Regions from separate parts of the Streptomyces sp. GbtcB6 genome, predicted to be linked through region 2. Evidence: riboswitches for the same ligand, from Rfam matches in the RefSeq annotation. Region 2 holds a riboswitch; each other region holds the start of a gene.

What was found. A riboswitch is a leader RNA that binds a small molecule or an ion and turns the genes downstream of it on or off. The one in region 2 is predicted to bind cyclic di-AMP.
Region 1: it holds a riboswitch for cyclic di-AMP, as region 2 does, so the genes downstream of both, KVT45_RS41555 (M23 family metallopeptidase) here and KVT45_RS10205 (M23 family metallopeptidase) in region 2, are expected to answer to the same signal.
Region 3: it holds a riboswitch for cyclic di-AMP, as region 2 does, so the genes downstream of both, KVT45_RS30985 (LysM peptidoglycan-binding domain-containing M23 family metallopeptidase) here and KVT45_RS10205 (M23 family metallopeptidase) in region 2, are expected to answer to the same signal.

What each region holds. Positions count from the first base shown of each region.
Region 1 covers NZ_JAGXJL010000040.1:6,021-11,441, forward strand. Annotated here, with positions in the region: gene KVT45_RS41545 (pitrilysin family protein) at 1-1,311, shown strand, start outside; gene KVT45_RS41550 (pitrilysin family protein) at 1,308-2,696, shown strand; cyclic di-AMP (ydaO/yuaA leader) riboswitch at 2,888-3,051, shown strand; gene KVT45_RS41555 (M23 family metallopeptidase) at 3,064-3,819, shown strand; gene KVT45_RS41560 (GntR family transcriptional regulator) at 4,198-4,893, shown strand; gene KVT45_RS41565 (HPr family phosphocarrier protein) at 5,237-5,421, opposite strand, start outside.
Region 2 covers NZ_JAGXJL010000004.1:494,749-500,169, forward strand. Annotated here, with positions in the region: gene KVT45_RS10190 (MBL fold metallo-hydrolase) at 1-237, shown strand, start outside; tRNA gene KVT45_RS10195 (tRNA-Met) at 320-393, shown strand; gene KVT45_RS10200 (PP2C family protein-serine/threonine phosphatase) at 592-1,689, shown strand; cyclic di-AMP (ydaO/yuaA leader) riboswitch at 1,949-2,109, shown strand; gene KVT45_RS10205 (M23 family metallopeptidase) at 2,117-3,154, shown strand; gene KVT45_RS10210 (aldo/keto reductase) at 3,322-4,284, shown strand; gene KVT45_RS10215 (PrsW family intramembrane metalloprotease) at 4,544-5,421, opposite strand, start outside.
Region 3 covers NZ_JAGXJL010000021.1:35,061-40,481, reverse strand. Annotated here, with positions in the region: gene KVT45_RS30990 (alpha-galactosidase) at 1-1,530, shown strand, start outside; cyclic di-AMP (ydaO/yuaA leader) riboswitch at 1,838-1,998, shown strand; gene KVT45_RS30985 (LysM peptidoglycan-binding domain-containing M23 family metallopeptidase) at 2,003-2,926, shown strand; gene KVT45_RS30980 (DUF6250 domain-containing protein) at 3,131-3,847, shown strand; gene KVT45_RS30975 (SGNH/GDSL hydrolase family protein) at 3,993-4,778, shown strand; gene KVT45_RS30970 (TetR/AcrR family transcriptional regulator) at 4,823-5,421, opposite strand, start outside.

The DNA of each region.
Region 1 (5,421 bases), on a different contig from region 2:
TCCGAGGACCACCTGACCCCGGTCGCGGCGGTCTGCCTCTGGTACGACGTCGGTTCAAGGCACGAAGTCAAGGGCCGTACCGGCCTGGCTCACCTTTTCGAGCACTTGATGTTCCAGGGCTCCGCCCAGGTGAAGGGCAACGGCCACTTCGAGCTCGTCCAGGGCGCCGGCGGCTCGCTCAACGGCACCACCAGCTTCGAGCGCACCAACTACTTCGAGACCATGCCCGCCCACCAGCTGGAGCTCGCCCTCTGGCTGGAGGCCGACCGGATGGGCTCGCTGCTCGCCGCCCTGGACGACGAGTCGATGGAGAACCAGCGGGACGTCGTCAAGAACGAGCGACGCCAGCGCTACGACAACGTCCCCTACGGCACGGCCTTCGAGAAGCTGACCGCGCTCGCCTACCCGGAGGGCCACCCCTACCACCACACGCCGATCGGCTCGATGGCGGACCTGGACGCGGCCACCCTGGAGGACGCGCGCGCGTTCTTCCGCACCTACTACGCGCCCAACAACGCCGTCCTGTCGGTCGTCGGCGACATCGACCCGGAGCAGACCCTCGCCTGGGTCGAGAAGTACTTCGGTTCCATCCCGGCGCACGACGGCAAGCCCGCCCCGCGCGACGGCTCGCTGCCCGACGTCATGGGCGAGCAGTTGCGCGAGGTCGTCGTGGAGGAGGTCCCCGCGCGGGCGCTGATGGCCGCCTACCGGCTCCCGGAGGACGGCACGCGCGTGTCCGACGCGGCCGACCTGGCGCTCACCGTCCTCGGCGGCGGCGAGTCCTCCCGCCTCTACAACCGCCTGGTACGGCGCGACCGTACGGCCGTCGCCGCCGGCTTCGGTCTGCTGCGGCTCGCCGGGGCGCCCTCCCTGGGCTGGCTGGACGTGAAGACCTCCGGTGACGTCGAGGTGCCGGTCATCGAGGCCGCCATCGACGAGGAGCTCGCCCGGTTCGCCGAGGAGGGCCCGACGCCCGAGGAGATGGAGCGCGCCCAGGCCCAGTTGGAGCGCGAGTGGCTGGACCGGCTCGGCACCGTCTCGGGCCGCGCGGACGAACTGTGCCGCTTCGCCGTCCTGTTCGGCGACCCGCAGCTCGCCCTGACCGCCGTCCAGCGGGTCCTCCAGGTCACCCCCGAGGAGGTCCAGGAGGTCGCCAAGGCCCGGCTGCGTCCCGACAACCGCGCGGTGCTCGTCTACGAGCCGCTGTCCGCGGAGTCCGCGGAGCACACCCAGGAGGCGGGGCGCGGCGAGGACCCGGAGCAGGAAGCCACCGTAGAGGCCGGCAACGAGAACGAGGAGACGGCCAAGTGACCGAGCTCGCCACCATGGACTTCCACCCTCAGCCGCAGCCGGGCGAGGCCAAGCCCTGGGCCTTCCCGGCCCCGGAGCGCGGCACCCTGGACAACGGTCTGACCGTGCTGCGCTGCCACCGCCCGGGCCAGCAGGTCGTCGCCGTCGAGGTGCTCCTGGACGCACCCCTGGACGCCGAGCCGGCCGGGCTGGACGGCGTCGCCACCATCATGGCGCGCGCCTTCTCCGAGGGCACCGACAAGCACTCCGCCGAGGAGTACGCCGCCGAACTGGAGCGGGCCGGCGCCACCCTCGACGCGCACGCCGACCACCCCGGCGTCCGCATCAGCCTGGAGGTCCCCGCCTCACGGCTCGCCAAGGGTCTCGGGCTGCTCTCCGACGCCCTCAGGGCGCCCGCCTTCGCCGAGAGCGAGGTCGAGCGGCTGGTCCGCAACCGCCTCGACGAGATCCCGCACGAGCTGGCCAACCCCAGCCGCCGGGCCGCCAAGGAGCTCTACAAGCAGCTGTTCCCGGCCACCGCGCGGATGTCCCGCCCGCGGCAGGGCACCGAGGACACCGTCGAGAAGATCGACGCGGCCGCCGTACGTGCCTTCTTCGACCGGCACGTCCGCCCCGCCACGGCCACCGCGGTCGTCGTCGGCGACCTGACCGGCATCGACCTGGACGAGCTGCTCGGCGAGACCCTGGGCGCCTGGCGCGCCGCCACCGGGCAGCCCCGCCCGGTCCCGTCCGTGACCGCCGACGACACCGGACGGGTCGTCATCGTGGACCGCCCCGGCGCCGTCCAGACCCAGTTGCTCATCGGCCGCGTCGGCTCCGACCGGCACGACCGCGTGTGGCCCGCCCAGGTGCTCGGCACCTACTGCCTGGGCGGCACCCTCACTTCCCGCCTGGACCGCGTCCTGCGCGAGGAGAAGGGCTACACCTACGGCGTCCGCTCGTTCGGGCAGGTCCTGCGGTCCGCCCCCGACGGCACCGGTGTCTCGATGCTCGCCATCAGCGGCTCCGTGGACACCCCGAACACCGGCCCGGCCCTCCAGGACCTGTGGACGGTGCTGCGTACGCTCGCCGCCGACGGCCTCACGGACACCGAGCGCGACGTGGCCGTGCAGAACCTCGTCGGGGTGGCGCCGCTCAAGTACGAGACGGCGGCGGCCGTCGCGGGCACCCTGGCCGACCAGGTCGAGCAGTACCTGCCCGACGACTTCCAGGCGACGCTGTACCGGCAACTGGCCGCCACCGGCACCGTGGAGGCCACCGCGGCGGTCGTGAACGCCTTCCCGGTGGACCGCCTGGTGACCGTCCTCGTCGGGGACGCGGCGCAGATCAAGGAGCCCGTCGAGGCCCTCGGCATCGGCGAAGTCACGGTCGTCGCCGCGGATTAGGGCACACGCGGATGAAGAGCCCTGGTGACCGTCGGGTCATCAGGGCTCTCGCATGTCCGAATTGAGGTGGAGGTTGCCTGTCTGCCCTGTGGGATGCGCTACAAAAACCGCGTTCCGTTTGGGCGGGGGAAGAGCGGCCTCGTAGGTTCTTCCGGGCTGTCCGTCAGGCAGTGCGCCGCATCCGCGGCACCGGACAGCCATCGCCGAGTCCCCGTACGGCGCGAGCCAGGGGAGCCGGGGACCCATGTAGTCCCTGGGGTGAATCGGGCGCCCGCGCGTGTCGCGAGGGGGCTCGTAGGAGACCTTCCTGCTCCGAACCCGTCAGCTAACCCGGTAGGCGAGAGGGAAGGAAAGGACCAGCCTCTACATGGCGTTCATGTGCGCCTCCGGGAAGCACCGTCGTCCCGGCCGGGTGAAGCGCACCACCGCGCAGGCCGCCGGTATCGCGGCCCTCACCACCACGGGTGTCGTCGGCACCGTCTCGGCCGCCCCGGCGCTCGCCGCCGAGAACTCCGTCGAGCAGACCGGCCTCACCCCGGTCATCACGATCAGTGACTCCGTCGCCGAGCAGATCGACGCCCAGGCCGCCGTGCAGAAGGCCGTCGCCGAGCGCAAGGCGGCCGAGGAGGCCGCCCGCAAGAAGGCCGCGGAGCAGGCCAAGAAGGAGCGCGCGGCCAAGGCGCGCGCCGCCCGCGAGGCCGAGCGCAAGCGCCTGAACACCTTCGTCGCGCCGATCAGCGACTCCTACGTCTCCACCGGCTACAAGACCGGCGGCTCCCTGTGGTCCTCCGGTGCCCACACCGGCATCGACTTCCATGCCGCCGGCGGCACGGTCGTGCACGCGGTCGGCACCGGCACGGTCGTCTCCACCGGCTGGGGCGGGGCGTACGGCAACGAGATCGTCATCAAGATGGCCGACGGCATGTACACCCAGTACGGCCACCTCTCGTCCATCGGCGTCTCGGTGGGCCAGAAGGTCACCCCGGGCCAGCAGATCGGCCTCTCGGGCTCGACCGGCAACACCACCGGCCCCCACCTCCACTTCGAGGCCCGCACCACCCCGGACTACGGCTCCGACGTCGATCCGGTCGCCTACCTCCGCAAGCACGGCGTGAACGTCTGACGCGAGCTGGACGCGGGCCCGCGCCGAGACCGACGTGGGGGTTGCGATGCGTGCGCCGGGCGCGGGTGCGTCGTGGCTGGTCGCGCAGTTCCCCGCGCCCCTGAAGGGGCGCTGCGCGTGACGCCCCTGAAAGGGGCGCGGGGAACTGCGCGAGCAACCCCCACGCACCCGCACCGACGACCAAGCGGCGACAACAACCCGTGAGATCTTCCGGAGCCCCGGCCCCCGTGCCGGGGCTTTCGTCGTTTTCGTGCACCTGGTGTCCAAAATATATCCCTGGATTCCGGCCCTCCGTCGGAAATTCCGGCTCATTGCAATAGAGTCACGGAACGGACGCCACTCGGCGGCGTTTCACGGGGATTAAGGCGGAGGTCGGTCATGCGTATTCCGGCGCACTCGGTATGCACAGCGATCCGGGACGACATCGTCGCGGGTGTCTACGAGCGCGGCAGCCGGCTCACCGAGGAACTCCTGGCCCGCCGCTACGGGGTCTCGCGCGTCCCCGTCCGTGAGGCCCTGCGCACCCTGGAGGCGGAGGGCTTCGTCGTGACGCGCCGGCACGCGGGCGCGTGCGTCGCCGAACCGACCGAGCAGGAGGCCGCCGACCTGCTGGAGATGCGCATGCTCCTGGAGCCGCTCGGCGCCTCCCGGGCCGCCCAGCGCCGCACCGAGGCGCACCTCAAGGTGCTGCGCGGACTGGTCCGGCTGGGGCAGGAGCGGGCCAGGCGGGGAAACAGTGAAGACCTGCGCTCCCTGGGCGGCTGGTTCCACGAGACGCTCGCCCAGGCCTCCGGCAGCCATGCCCTGACCTCCACGCTCACCCAGCTCCGGCACAAGATCGCCTGGATGTACACCGTGGAGACGCCCGCCAACCCCGTGGAGTCCTGGACGGAGCACGGCGCCATCGTGGACGCGGTGGCGCGCGGCGACGGCGAGCGGGCCCGGGCGGTCACGGCGCTGCACACCGAGCGCTCGATGGTCTCCCACCGGCTGCGCTTTTCCGGCAGCACGGAACGGGCGAACGGTGTGAGGACTTCGCAACACCCCGTAAACATGTCGGGCCTGCGGCATTAACACGCGCACCGTATACAAAGAGATGTTATTCGGCGGGGTCTGTTTTCGCTGCCCGAATTCACGCGCGCCGGGAATTCACGGTCGCGCTTCTTTCGTGTGCCCGCGGTAAAGCCGGGCGCCGGGGCCTTCGCAAACTCCCGGACGGGGCCGTCGTAAAACCGTGTGCGGCCCGGTCGTGAAGTCATGTGCGGCTGTCACGGAATTGCGGCACATGACGGGTGGCCCGGTCGGGTACGGGCCCCGGGTCGGGTGCGGCCCCCGGGTGGGGCGGCGGGGGAAACGGCGGGGCCGCGCCGACCCCCCGTGGGAGTGGCGCGGCCCCGGACGTGCGGGCGCCGGGCGCTCAGACGGTCTCGGGGAGCTCCTCGAGACCCTCGGCGACCAGCTTGGCCAGGCGGTCGAGGGCAGCGTCCGCGCCCTCGGCCTCGGAGGCGAGGACGATCTCCTCGCCGCCCTGGGCGCCCAGGCCCAGGACAGCCAGCATGGAGGCCGCGTTGACGGGGTTGCCCCCGGCCTTGGCGATCGTCA
Region 2 (5,421 bases):
GACCAGGGCCTGTTCTTCACCGGCGACGCCCTGGTCACCCAGGAGGCCTTCACCGGGCACACCGGCCCCTGTCTGGTCTGCCGCGCCTTCACCCACGACTCGGCCGCCGCCCTCGCGTCCCTGGACGCCATCGCCGGGCTGTCCCAGGACACCGTCCTGCTGCCGGGGCACGGTCAGCCGTTCGACGGCGGCCCCCGCGAGGCGGTCGCCCGGGCCCGGCGCCTCGGCGTCCGCTGACCCCGCCGAGGCCTCCGTCGGCCCCGCGCGTTTTAACCCGTGTGACTCACCCTCTTCAGATGGCGTATGCTGGTGTCACCGACGCGGGGTGGAGCAGCTCGGTAGCTCGCTGGGCTCATAACCCAGAGGTCGCAGGTTCAAATCCTGTCCCCGCTACTGAAACTCAGGGCCGGAATCCAAGTTCGAGGATTCCGGCCCTGAGTCATATCCAGGCACGTGTTCCTCATCACGCACGTCCGCACTCATCCGCCCGGCCCACCCCCATTCGCCCCACCCGCTCGCAGCGGCAAACCTGGACGGACAGGCATCGAAGACATCGGACGCGTCGAACACGTGGGACATCAGGGGGGTCGTGTGGCGAGCCGTGGAGAGGCGGAGCAGCACGGCCAGGCATCCGCCCGCACCCTCGTCCGCTACCTGCCCGCGCTGCTGATCGGCGCGGGCGTCTGCTACGACGTCCTCACCCCCCAGCCCTTCACCGCGGTCCCCTTCTTCACGGCCGCCCCGCTGATCGCCGCGCCCCTCTCCGCCCTGCGCACCACCGTCCTCACGGGTCTGGCCGCGCTCCTCGCCACCTACGCCGTGCACGCGCGGTTCGCCGTGCTCCCGGACGCCGACGCCGTGACCGAGGTCGTCACCGTGGTCACCGTCGCCGTCCTCGCCGCCGGCATCAACCGGATCGTCCGCATCGGCGACCAGCGCCTCGCCTCGGCCCGTGAGGTCGCCGAGGCCGCCCAGCGGGCCGTCCTGCCGGAGCCGGCCGAGCGGATCGGCGGCTTCGAGATCGCCGCCCGCTACGAGGCGGCCCAGGAGGGCACCTTCATCGGCGGCGACCTGTACGCCGTCCAGGACACCCCGTACGGCGTGCGGCTGGTCGTCGGCGACGTCCGCGGCAAGGGCATGGGCGCGGTCGCCGCCGTCGCCGTGGTGATCGGCGCGTTCCGGGAGGCCGCCGAGCAGGAGGCCACGCTGGAGGCGGTGGCCGCGCGGCTGGAGCGGGCGCTGGCGCGCGAGGGCGTCCGGCGCGGCGGCATCGACGCCCACGAGGGGTTCACCACCGCCGTACTCGCCGAACTCCCGCACGGCGACGGCACGCTCCGGGTCGTCAACCGCGGTCATCCGCCGCCCCTGCTGCTGCACGGCGACGGCGAGGTGTGCCCGGTGCGGGCGCCGGAGTCCGCGCTGCCGCTCGGGATGGGCGAGCTGGGGGCGTGGCCCGACCGGGCGGCCGAGCACGCGTTCCCGAGCGGGGCCACGCTGCTGCTGCACACCGACGGCCTCTCCGAGGCCCGGGACGCGCACGGCCGGTTCTACGACCCCGAGCGGCGGCTGACCGGTCGTACCGTCACCGCCCCCGGCGCGCTGCTGGCCCGGCTCGCGGCCGAGGTGCGCCGGCACACGGGCGGCGGCATGACGGACGACATGGCGCTGCTCGCCGTACGACGGCCCTGAGCCGCCTGCCCTGTGCTATGTCACACATCGTGTTCGGACGGCCGCCCTCCGCATCACAACTGAGTCACCATCAAAACCTGTGTGACTCCTGAGCTGAGCAGCGAGCACAGCCAACTCGACCTTTTTTGACCGATAGTGGCAGTTAAGTCCAAGCTTTGAAAGCTTAATGATCAAGACGAACGGCTTGGAATCTGATAGCTGGGTCTATTAACGTTCGATAACGCAGCGCGGTCGTCCCAGCCGTCACCCGAGATGGCTCCGTGCGCACGCGCCGAATCCCGCAAGGGAACCGGGGAACCACCACCTTGGGGTGAATCGCACGGCTACCGCCGGGTAGGAAACGGCCGGTATACGCGCGTAGGAGACCTTCCCGCTCCGAACCCGTCAGCTAACCCGGTAGGCGACGGAAGGAAAGGAGTACGCCCGCGTGGCGTCCAACCGGCCTGCTCCGACAGCCCCGTTCGTGCCCAGCCAGCGTCAACCCGACACCTTCGGCTACGGCAGCTACCGCACCGACGAGGGCCCCTTCGAGGAGTGGAACCCCACCGAGGAGTCCCTCGCCTCGGCGCGCGGCCGGCACCGGGTCGCCAAGCAGCGCGGCGGCGGGCTCGCCCGCAGCTCCACGGTTCTCGGCGTCGGCGTCATCGCCGCCGTCGGCGCGGGCGGCATGGCCAGCGCCAACACCGGCAAGCCGCCGGTCTCCATCTCGCTGCCCGACCTGCCGACCTCCGTCGGCTCCCTGCTCGGCGAGGACGGCGGCCACCAGGCCACCCAGACCGCCCTCAGCAGCGTCACCACGACGACCGCCACCGACGCGGACTCCTCCTCGTCCGGCGCCGGTGAGACGCTGCGCAGCCGGATCATCGCCCAGGCCGCGCAGCAGCAGAACCAGCTCGACACCAAGGCCAGCGCCAAGGCCGTCGCCGCCGCCGACAAGGCGGCCGCCGACGCCGAGGCCAAGGCGGAGCAGGCGGCCGCCGCCAAGGCCGCCGACGCCAAGGAGAAGGCCGAGGCCTCCGCGAAGCAGAAGGCCGAGCAGGCCCGGCTCGCCGAGCTGGCCAAGCAGTACACGCTGCCCGTCGTGTCGTACACGATCACCGGTACCTTCGGCCAGGCCGGCTCCATGTGGGCCTCCGGCTACCACACCGGCCTCGACTTCGCCGCGCCCACCGGCACGCTGATCAAGGCCGTGCACAGCGGCACGGTCACCGAGGCGGGCTGGGCCGGCTCCTACGGCTACCGCACGATCATCACCCTCGACGACGGCACCGAGCTGTGGTTCTGCCACCAGTCCTCGATCGGCGTCAAGGTCGGCCAGAAGGTCTCCACCGGCGACGTCATCGGCCGCGTGGGCGCCACCGGCAACGTCACCGGCCCGCACCTCCACCTGGAGGTCCACCCGAACGGCCAGGCCACCGCCATCGACCCGATGACCTGGCTGCGCGGCAAGGGCCTCAACCCCTGACCCGGACCCCACCGACCGGTCTCCGGCGGCCCTGACGGCAACCCCCGACGTCAGGGCCTTCGGTGCGCCCCGCCCCGGGCCGGCGGCGCGCCTCGTACCGTGCGCCTTTACAAGAACTTCGTGTTGCGCCGAGATGGGGCGCCCGGCGACGCGTGTTGAAGTGAGACATGAGTGCTTCTTCCGCTTCCCCCTCCCTCCGTAAGCTCGGCGCCTCCGACCTGGAGGTCTTCCCGCTCGCCCTCGGCGGCAACGTCTTCGGCTGGACCGCCGACGAGGCCACCTCCTTCGCCGTCCTCGACGCCTACGCCGCCGCGGGCGGAAACTTCGTCGACACCGCCGACTCGTACACGGCGTGGATCGAGGGCAACAAGGGCGGCGAGTCCGAGACGATCATCGGCAAGTGGGTCAAGGCGCGCGGCAACCGCGACGACGTCGTCATCGCGACGAAGGTCAGCCAGCACCCCGAGTACCTCGGCCTGTCCGCCGCCAACATCAAGGCCGCCGCCGACGCGTCCCTGCGCCGTCTGGACACCGACCACATCGACCTCTACTACACGCACTTCGACCAGCCCGAGATCCCGGTCGAGGAGATCATCGGCGCGCTGGACGAGCTGGTGCGGGCGGGCAAGGTCCGGCACATCGCCGCGTCCAACATCACCGCTGAGCGCCTCCAGGAGTCCCTGGACTTCTCCGACCGCGAGGGCTTCGCCCGGTACGTCGCCCTCCAGCCCCACTACAACCTGGTCTCCCGCGACACCTACGAGGGCCCCCTCCAGGACCTGGCCTCCCGCACCGGCCTCGCGGCCGTCCCCTACTTCGCCCTGGCCGCCGGCTTCCTCACCGGCAAGTACCGCCCCGGTACGACGGTCGACAGCGCGCGAGCGGGCCGGGCCGCCCAGTACCTGGAGTCCGAGCGCGGCCGGCAGGTCCTCACCGCCCTGGACGAGATCGCCGCGGCCCACGACGCCCCGATCCCCACGGTCGCCCTGGCCTGGCTGGCAGCCCAGCCCACCGTCGCGGCCCCGATCGCCTCGGCCCGCACGGTGGAACAGCTCCCGGCACTGCTGGGCGTGGCGGACCTGAACCTGACAGACCAGGAACTGGCACGACTGACGACCACCTCCGCCTGACGGCCCGCCTGACGGCCTCCGCCTGACGGCCCGTCTGCCGGTGCTCTGTCTGGCGGCCCGTCTGGCGGCCCGTCTGACGGTGCTCCGTCTGGCGGCCCGTCTGGCGGCCCGCCTGCCGTGCCCCGCCTGACGGCCCTTGTCCGACGGCCTTCGCTTCCCTCGTTTTCCCTTCTCCGCTGCTCGCATTCGTGTCCGCCGCAACGGTGCTCTGCCCCACGGCGCATCCCGGCGGTGCCGAATCCTCCGCAACCCCGAAGGGCTAGCTCCGGTACGGGTTGTAGGACGGATACGGCACCGCCGCCCCGTACCACCCCGGCGCCCCATAGGCCGGCGGTGCGTAGCCGCCGTACCCCGGCCAGCCGCCCGGCGCAGCCGTCCGTGCCGCGTACTCCAGGGCCGGCCGCACCAGCTCCCGCCGGCTCCACAACTCGGTCAGCAGCTCCCGCTCCCGCACCACGAAGTCGGCCCCCGCCCGCCCCTGCTGCCCCCGGCGCCGCAGCAGCGCGAGCGTCGTCGCGTACCCCTCGTACTCGGCGACCGCCCTCCCCGCCGCCTTCCCGAAGTGGTACGCGGCGTACTCCCTGGCCATCTGCCGCGCCCGCATCGACCCGAGCACGAACGGCTCGGCCGCCCCCAGCCACCCCGCGTAGACGTACGCCGGCAGCTCCTCCCGCACGCTCCGCAGCTCCCGCTGCCGCGTCCAGATCGCCAGCCAGGCCAGCAGCCCGAACGCCGGCACCATGAACATGCCGTACACGGCGAAGAACCCGTACTGCCCGAACGTCGAGGACCCGTTCCAGAACGCGTGCATGCTCATCGCGAGCAGCAGCCCGGCGAGCGGCACCAGCACCCGCCGCGCCCGCTGCCGTTCCCCGGAGAGCGCGGCGATGCCGAAACCGATGCCGGTGAGGACGGTGAAGAGCGGATGCGCGAACGGGGACATCACGATGCGCACGAAGAACGTCGCGGCGGTGACGGAGGCGATCCCGCTGTCCCCGGTCAGCTGGTCGGTCCCGAAGGCCGTACCGAGGTAGAGGATGTTCTCGGTGAACGCGAACCCGGTGGCGGTGACCCCGGCTATCACCACCCCGTCGACGATCCCGGTGAAGTCCCGTCTGCGGAAGAGGAAGACGAGGA
Region 3 (5,421 bases), on a different contig from region 2:
GGCGAGAAGGTCATCGGCAGCCGCCGCGGCCACACCAGCCACCAGCACCTGCCCTGGGTCGCCCTCGACACCGACGCCACCGAGGAGCGCGGCGAGGTCTGGGGCTGTGCGCTCGGCTGGTCCGGCTCCTGGCGGATCGCCGTCGCCCAACTCCCGGACGCGCGCGTGCAGATCACCGGCGGCGCCGGTTACGACGACTCGGGCCTGCTGATGCTGGCCGAGGGGGAGTCGTACACCAGCCCGGTCTTCGCGGGCCTGTGGACCGACGGCGGCTTCGGCGGGGCGAGCCGTGCCTGGCACGCCTACCAGCGGGCGTACATCATCCCGGACGCCGACCGGGACCGGCCCGTGCTGTTCAACTCCTGGGAGGCCACCACCTTCGACATCTCCGAGGAGCAGCAGGCCACCCTCGCCCGGCGGGCCGCCGCGATCGGCGTGGAGCTGTTCGTGGTCGACGACGGCTGGTTCGGCGCCCGCACCAGCGACCGCGCCGGCCTCGGCGACTGGACGCCCAACCCGGACCGCTTCCCCAAGGGCCTCAAGCCCCTCGCCGACTACGTGCACGCCCTCGGCATGCAGTTCGGCATCTGGGTCGAGCCCGAGATGGTGAACGCGGACAGCGACCTGTACCGCGCCCACCCCGACTGGGTGCAGTACCAGCAGGGGCGAAAGCGGACGGAACTGCGCAATCAGCTCGTCCTCAACCTGGCCCGCGAGGACGTCCAGGAGTACCTCTGGGGGCAGCTCGACACCCTGCTGTCCAGCGCCCCGATCGACTACGTCAAGTGGGACTTCAACCGCTGCTTCACCGATGCGGGCTGGCCCGGCGAGCCCTACCCGCAGCGCCTGTGGGTCGACCACGTCCGCGGGCTGTACGCCCTCCTCGACCGGCTCCGCGCGGCCCACCCGGGCGTCGCCATCGAGTCCTGCTCCGGCGGTGGCGGGCGGATCGACCTCGGCATCATGAGCCGCACCGACGAGGTGTGGACCTCCGACAACACCGACCCGCTGGACCGGCTCGCCATCCAGCACGGCTTCAGCCAGATCCATCCCGCCCGGGTGATGTCCGCCTGGGTCACCGACAGCCCGAACCACCAGCTCAACGGCCGGGTCAGCAGTCTGCGTTTCCGTTTCGTCAGCTCGATGGCCGGGGCGCTCGGTGTCGGCGGCGACCTCTCGCAGTGGACCGAGGAGGAGCTCGCCGAGGCCGGCCGTTGGGTGGAGCTCTACAAGGAGATCCGGCCCCTGGTGCAGCGCGGCGACCAGTTCCGGCTGCGGCCGCCGACCGGCGGGCTCAGCGCGGTGCAGTACACGCTCGGCGACGAGACCGTCGTCCTCGCCTGGCTGCAGGCCCAGAGCTACGGCGAGCCGGCGCCGGCGGTGCGGCTGCAGGGTCTCGACCCCACGGCGTCTTACGAATGCCGCGAAACGGGCGAAGTGTATCGGGGTGCCGTCCTGTTGCACCACGGACTGCACACCGGACTGAAGGGTGACCTGGATGCGTCGGTCATCCGGCTCCGTCGGATCTGATGCATCTGCCCGAATTAGCACCTTCATTACAACTCGCTCTGGAATAAGGGGACGTGGCGTGACGTGCGTGAGGAGCGTCATATTCGTGACCGTCCGTCGCGCGTCATGTTCACGTAATTCCGGTGCTTTGCAAGAAGGTTGGAAAACCGAATAGGCCGGAATTTACGGACGGTGACCGGGATTTCCGGTAACGGATCAAGTGAAACTCGGACAGGCGGAACCGGCCGCTTGTCCGCGTGCGTCTCACTCGCTTACGTTCGCCACACTTCCGGACGGAACGCCGAATCCTGCCGCCGCCCGGAGTCCCCACACACACTCACCCGTGCCCGGCAGGAGCGGGGGACCCACCAGGTAAGACCGCCTGTTCCGGTTCCCGGGACGGCTAGGGGTGTAGTCGCGCGACGGTGCGTGGCCGGGCAGCTCCAGCCCGAACCCGACAGCTCACCTCGCAGGCGTCGGAGAGGAATGCGCCATGCCCGCGAAGGGTAAGCACCGCCGCCCCAAGTCCCAGCGTTTCACCCGCTCGATGGCCGTCGCCGGAACCGGTGGCGCCGCGCTGGCTCTGCCGCTCATGGGGGCCACCGGCGCCCACGCTGCCACCTCGCAGTCCGTTTCCGAAAAGGCCACGCAGTCGCTTCCGAAGGTCGAGAAGACCGCGGTGAACAAGGCGGCCGCGAGGAATTCCGCCACGCATTCCGCGCACCGCGTCTACACCGTGGTGCCCGGCGACTATCTCTCGAAGATCGCCCGCGAGCACAGCGTCCGCGGCGGCTGGCACCGGCTCTACGCCGACAACCGGGAGGCCGTCGGCGACAACCCCTCGCTGATCCACCCCGGCCTCAGGCTCACGCTCGGCGGCCGTCACGCCGCGACGACGGACGGCGCGGACTCCGGCTCCCGTTCCGGGACGCCGTCGAACCCGCAGTCGTCCACCTCGTCCCCGGCCGCTTCCTCGGACGGTTCGGCCGGCTCGGCGGCGACCGCGTCCGGCTTCACCCTTCCGGTCACCGGTGCCACCGTCGGCACCGGCTACCACGTCGCCGGCGGTATGTGGTCCAGCGGCTACCACACGGGCGTCGACTTCGTCGTCCCGACCGGCACCCCGGTCAAGGCCGTCGGCGCGGGCACGGTCGTCACGGCAGGCTGGGGCGGCGCCTACGGCAACCAGGTCGTCATCCGGCTCGCCGACGGCTACTACGCGCAGTACGGCCACCTCTCCGCCCTCTCCGTCTCGGTCGGCCAGACCGTGACCGCGGGCCAGCAGATCGGCCTCTCCGGCGCCACCGGCAACGTCACCGGCCCGCACCTCCACTTCGAGATCCGGACCACCCCCGACTACGGCTCGGACGTGGACCCGGTCGCCTACCTCCGCTCGAAGGGCCTCGCCGTCGGCTGACCCGGCGCCCGCACTGGTCTGACACGCACTCAGAAGGCCGGACCCCCGATCCCCGGGTCCGGCCTTCCGTGTTTCCTTCTCGTGGCGGGGGTGCTCAGGGCATCGACACGGGCGGCGGACGGCGGCACAGTGAACCCCCGTTGATGCAAGCGCTTTCTGTCAGCGATTCCCGCCACTGCCGCCCCGCCGGAAGGAAACCGCCGCATGACGACCACCCGCCGAGCCTTCGGAGCCCTGGCCGCCGGAGCCGCCCTCACGGCCCTGGCCTCCGCCGCGCCCGCGACCGCCGTACCCCGGCAGCGCCGGCTGCTCGCCCGCGACGACTTCCGCCACGGCCTCGGTCAGTGGTTCGTGGAACTGGAGCAGGGCGGCACGGTCACCGCGGCGGACGGGACCCTGGACGTCGACGTGCCCGCCGGTGCGACCGTATGGTTCCGACGGCGGCTCGACGGGCCGTACGTCCTGGAGTACACCGCCACACCGGTGTCGGCGGGCGGTGCCAACGACCGTGTCTCGGACCTCAACAACTTCTGGAACGCCACCGACGTCCGCTCCCCGGACGACCTGTTCGCCACCCCGCGCGGCGGCGCGCTCGCCGAGTACGACTACCTCACGACGTACTACGCGGGCTACGGCGCGAACTACAACACGACGACCAGGCTGCGCCGTTACGTCGGAGAGCCCGGCGTGCGCCCGTTGATCTACGACTACACCGAGCCGCTGCTCGTCGCGAACCGGCCCAATCGCGTCCGGATCGTCTCCGACGGTCCGACCGTGCGATGGTGGAACAACGGCCGGCTGGTGTTCGACTACACCGACCCGGAGCCTTATGCGAGCGGGCACTTCGCGTTCCGGACCACCTGGAGCCACATCCGGGTCAGCGACTTCAGCGTCTGGCGATCGACACGTAAACGCCGCTGATCAGAGCCTTATTCCAGGCTTGGCAAAGTATTTAAAAGTGTCTTATCTCACCGAGCGTCAACCCTTAATTACGGTCGCGTAGGTCACAGTCGAAGGTGAATCATGGTCCGATGTGGGAGACGATTCGAAGAGTGACAATGCATCAGTGATCGGGTCGTACGCGGCGGTGGGGGACAGCTTCACCGAGGGCGTCGGCGACCCCGGCCCCGACGGGGCGTTCGTCGGCTGGGCCGACCGGTTCGCGGTACTGCTGTCGGACCGACGGCCCGAGGGCGACTTCGAGTACACCAACCTCGCCGTGCGCGGGAAACTGCTCGACCAGATCGTGGCGGACCAGGTGCCGCAGGCCCTGGCACTCGCCCCGGATCTGGTCTCCTTCTGCGCGGGCGGCAACGACATCATCCGCCCCGGCACCGACCCCGACGAGGTGGCCGAGCGGTTCGAGCGGGCCGTGGCCCAGCTGACCGAGGCCATCGGCACGGTGCTGGTGACCACCGGGTTCGACACCAGGGGCGTACCCGTCCTCAAGCATCTGCGCGGCAAGATCGCCACATACAACGGGCACGTCCGGGCCATCGCCGACCGGTACGGCTGCCCGGTCCTGGACCTGTGGTCCCTGAAGACCGTGCAGGACCGCCGGGCCTGGGACGGCGACCGTCTGCACCTCTCGCCCGAGGGCCACACGCGCGTGGCGCTGCGCGCCGGCCAGATGCTCGGCGTCGAGGTACCGGCCGACCCGGACCAGCCGTGGCCGCCGCTGCCGCCCCGCGGCACCCTGGAGGTCCGCCGCGACGACGTGCACTGGGCCCGTGAGTACCTGGTGCCCTGGATCGGGCGCCGACTGCGCGGCGAGTCGTCCGGCGACCACGTGACGGCCAAGGGGGCGCTCTCCCCGGACGACATCAAGATGCGGATCGCCTCGGTGGCTTGAGGCGGTGCCGACAGGTAAGGGGTGGCCCCATTGCGGGCCGCCCCTTACTTCTCCTCCGGCAGCCCCAGTTCGCGCGCCAGGGCCTCGTCCACCCACTCCTGCGCCCGGGAACGGGGCACGGCACCCGGGTACGAGGTCAGCTGGACGGCGAGCCCGTCGAGCAGGGCGGTCAGCCGCAGCGCCGCCGCCGCGGGGTCGGGGCACCGGAACTCGCCCGCGGCCACCCCTTCGGCGATGACCTCGGCGATCGCTGCCTTCCACTGCCGGTCCAGGCCCTTGGTGACGTCCCGCAGCGCGGGTTCCCGCAACGCCACCGCCCAGCCCTCGATCCACAGCCGCCAGCCCTTGGCCTGCCCCGTCGGCGCATACCAGCGCACCGCCGCCCGCAACCGGCGCAGCGCCGACGTCCGGCGGCCCAGGAGCTTGCGCAGATGCGTCAGGTCGTCCTCGGCGGCGTAGGTGAAGGCGGCGGCGACCAGCTTCTCCTTCGTCGAGAAGTGGTACAGCACCAGCGCGTTGCTCACGCCGAGGGCCGAGGCGACGTCGGCGATCCGCACCGCCGCCACGCCCCGCACCTCGATCTGCTGGATGGCGGCCCGCAGCAGTTCCTCCCGCCGCTCGGCCACACTCAACCGCACTCTCG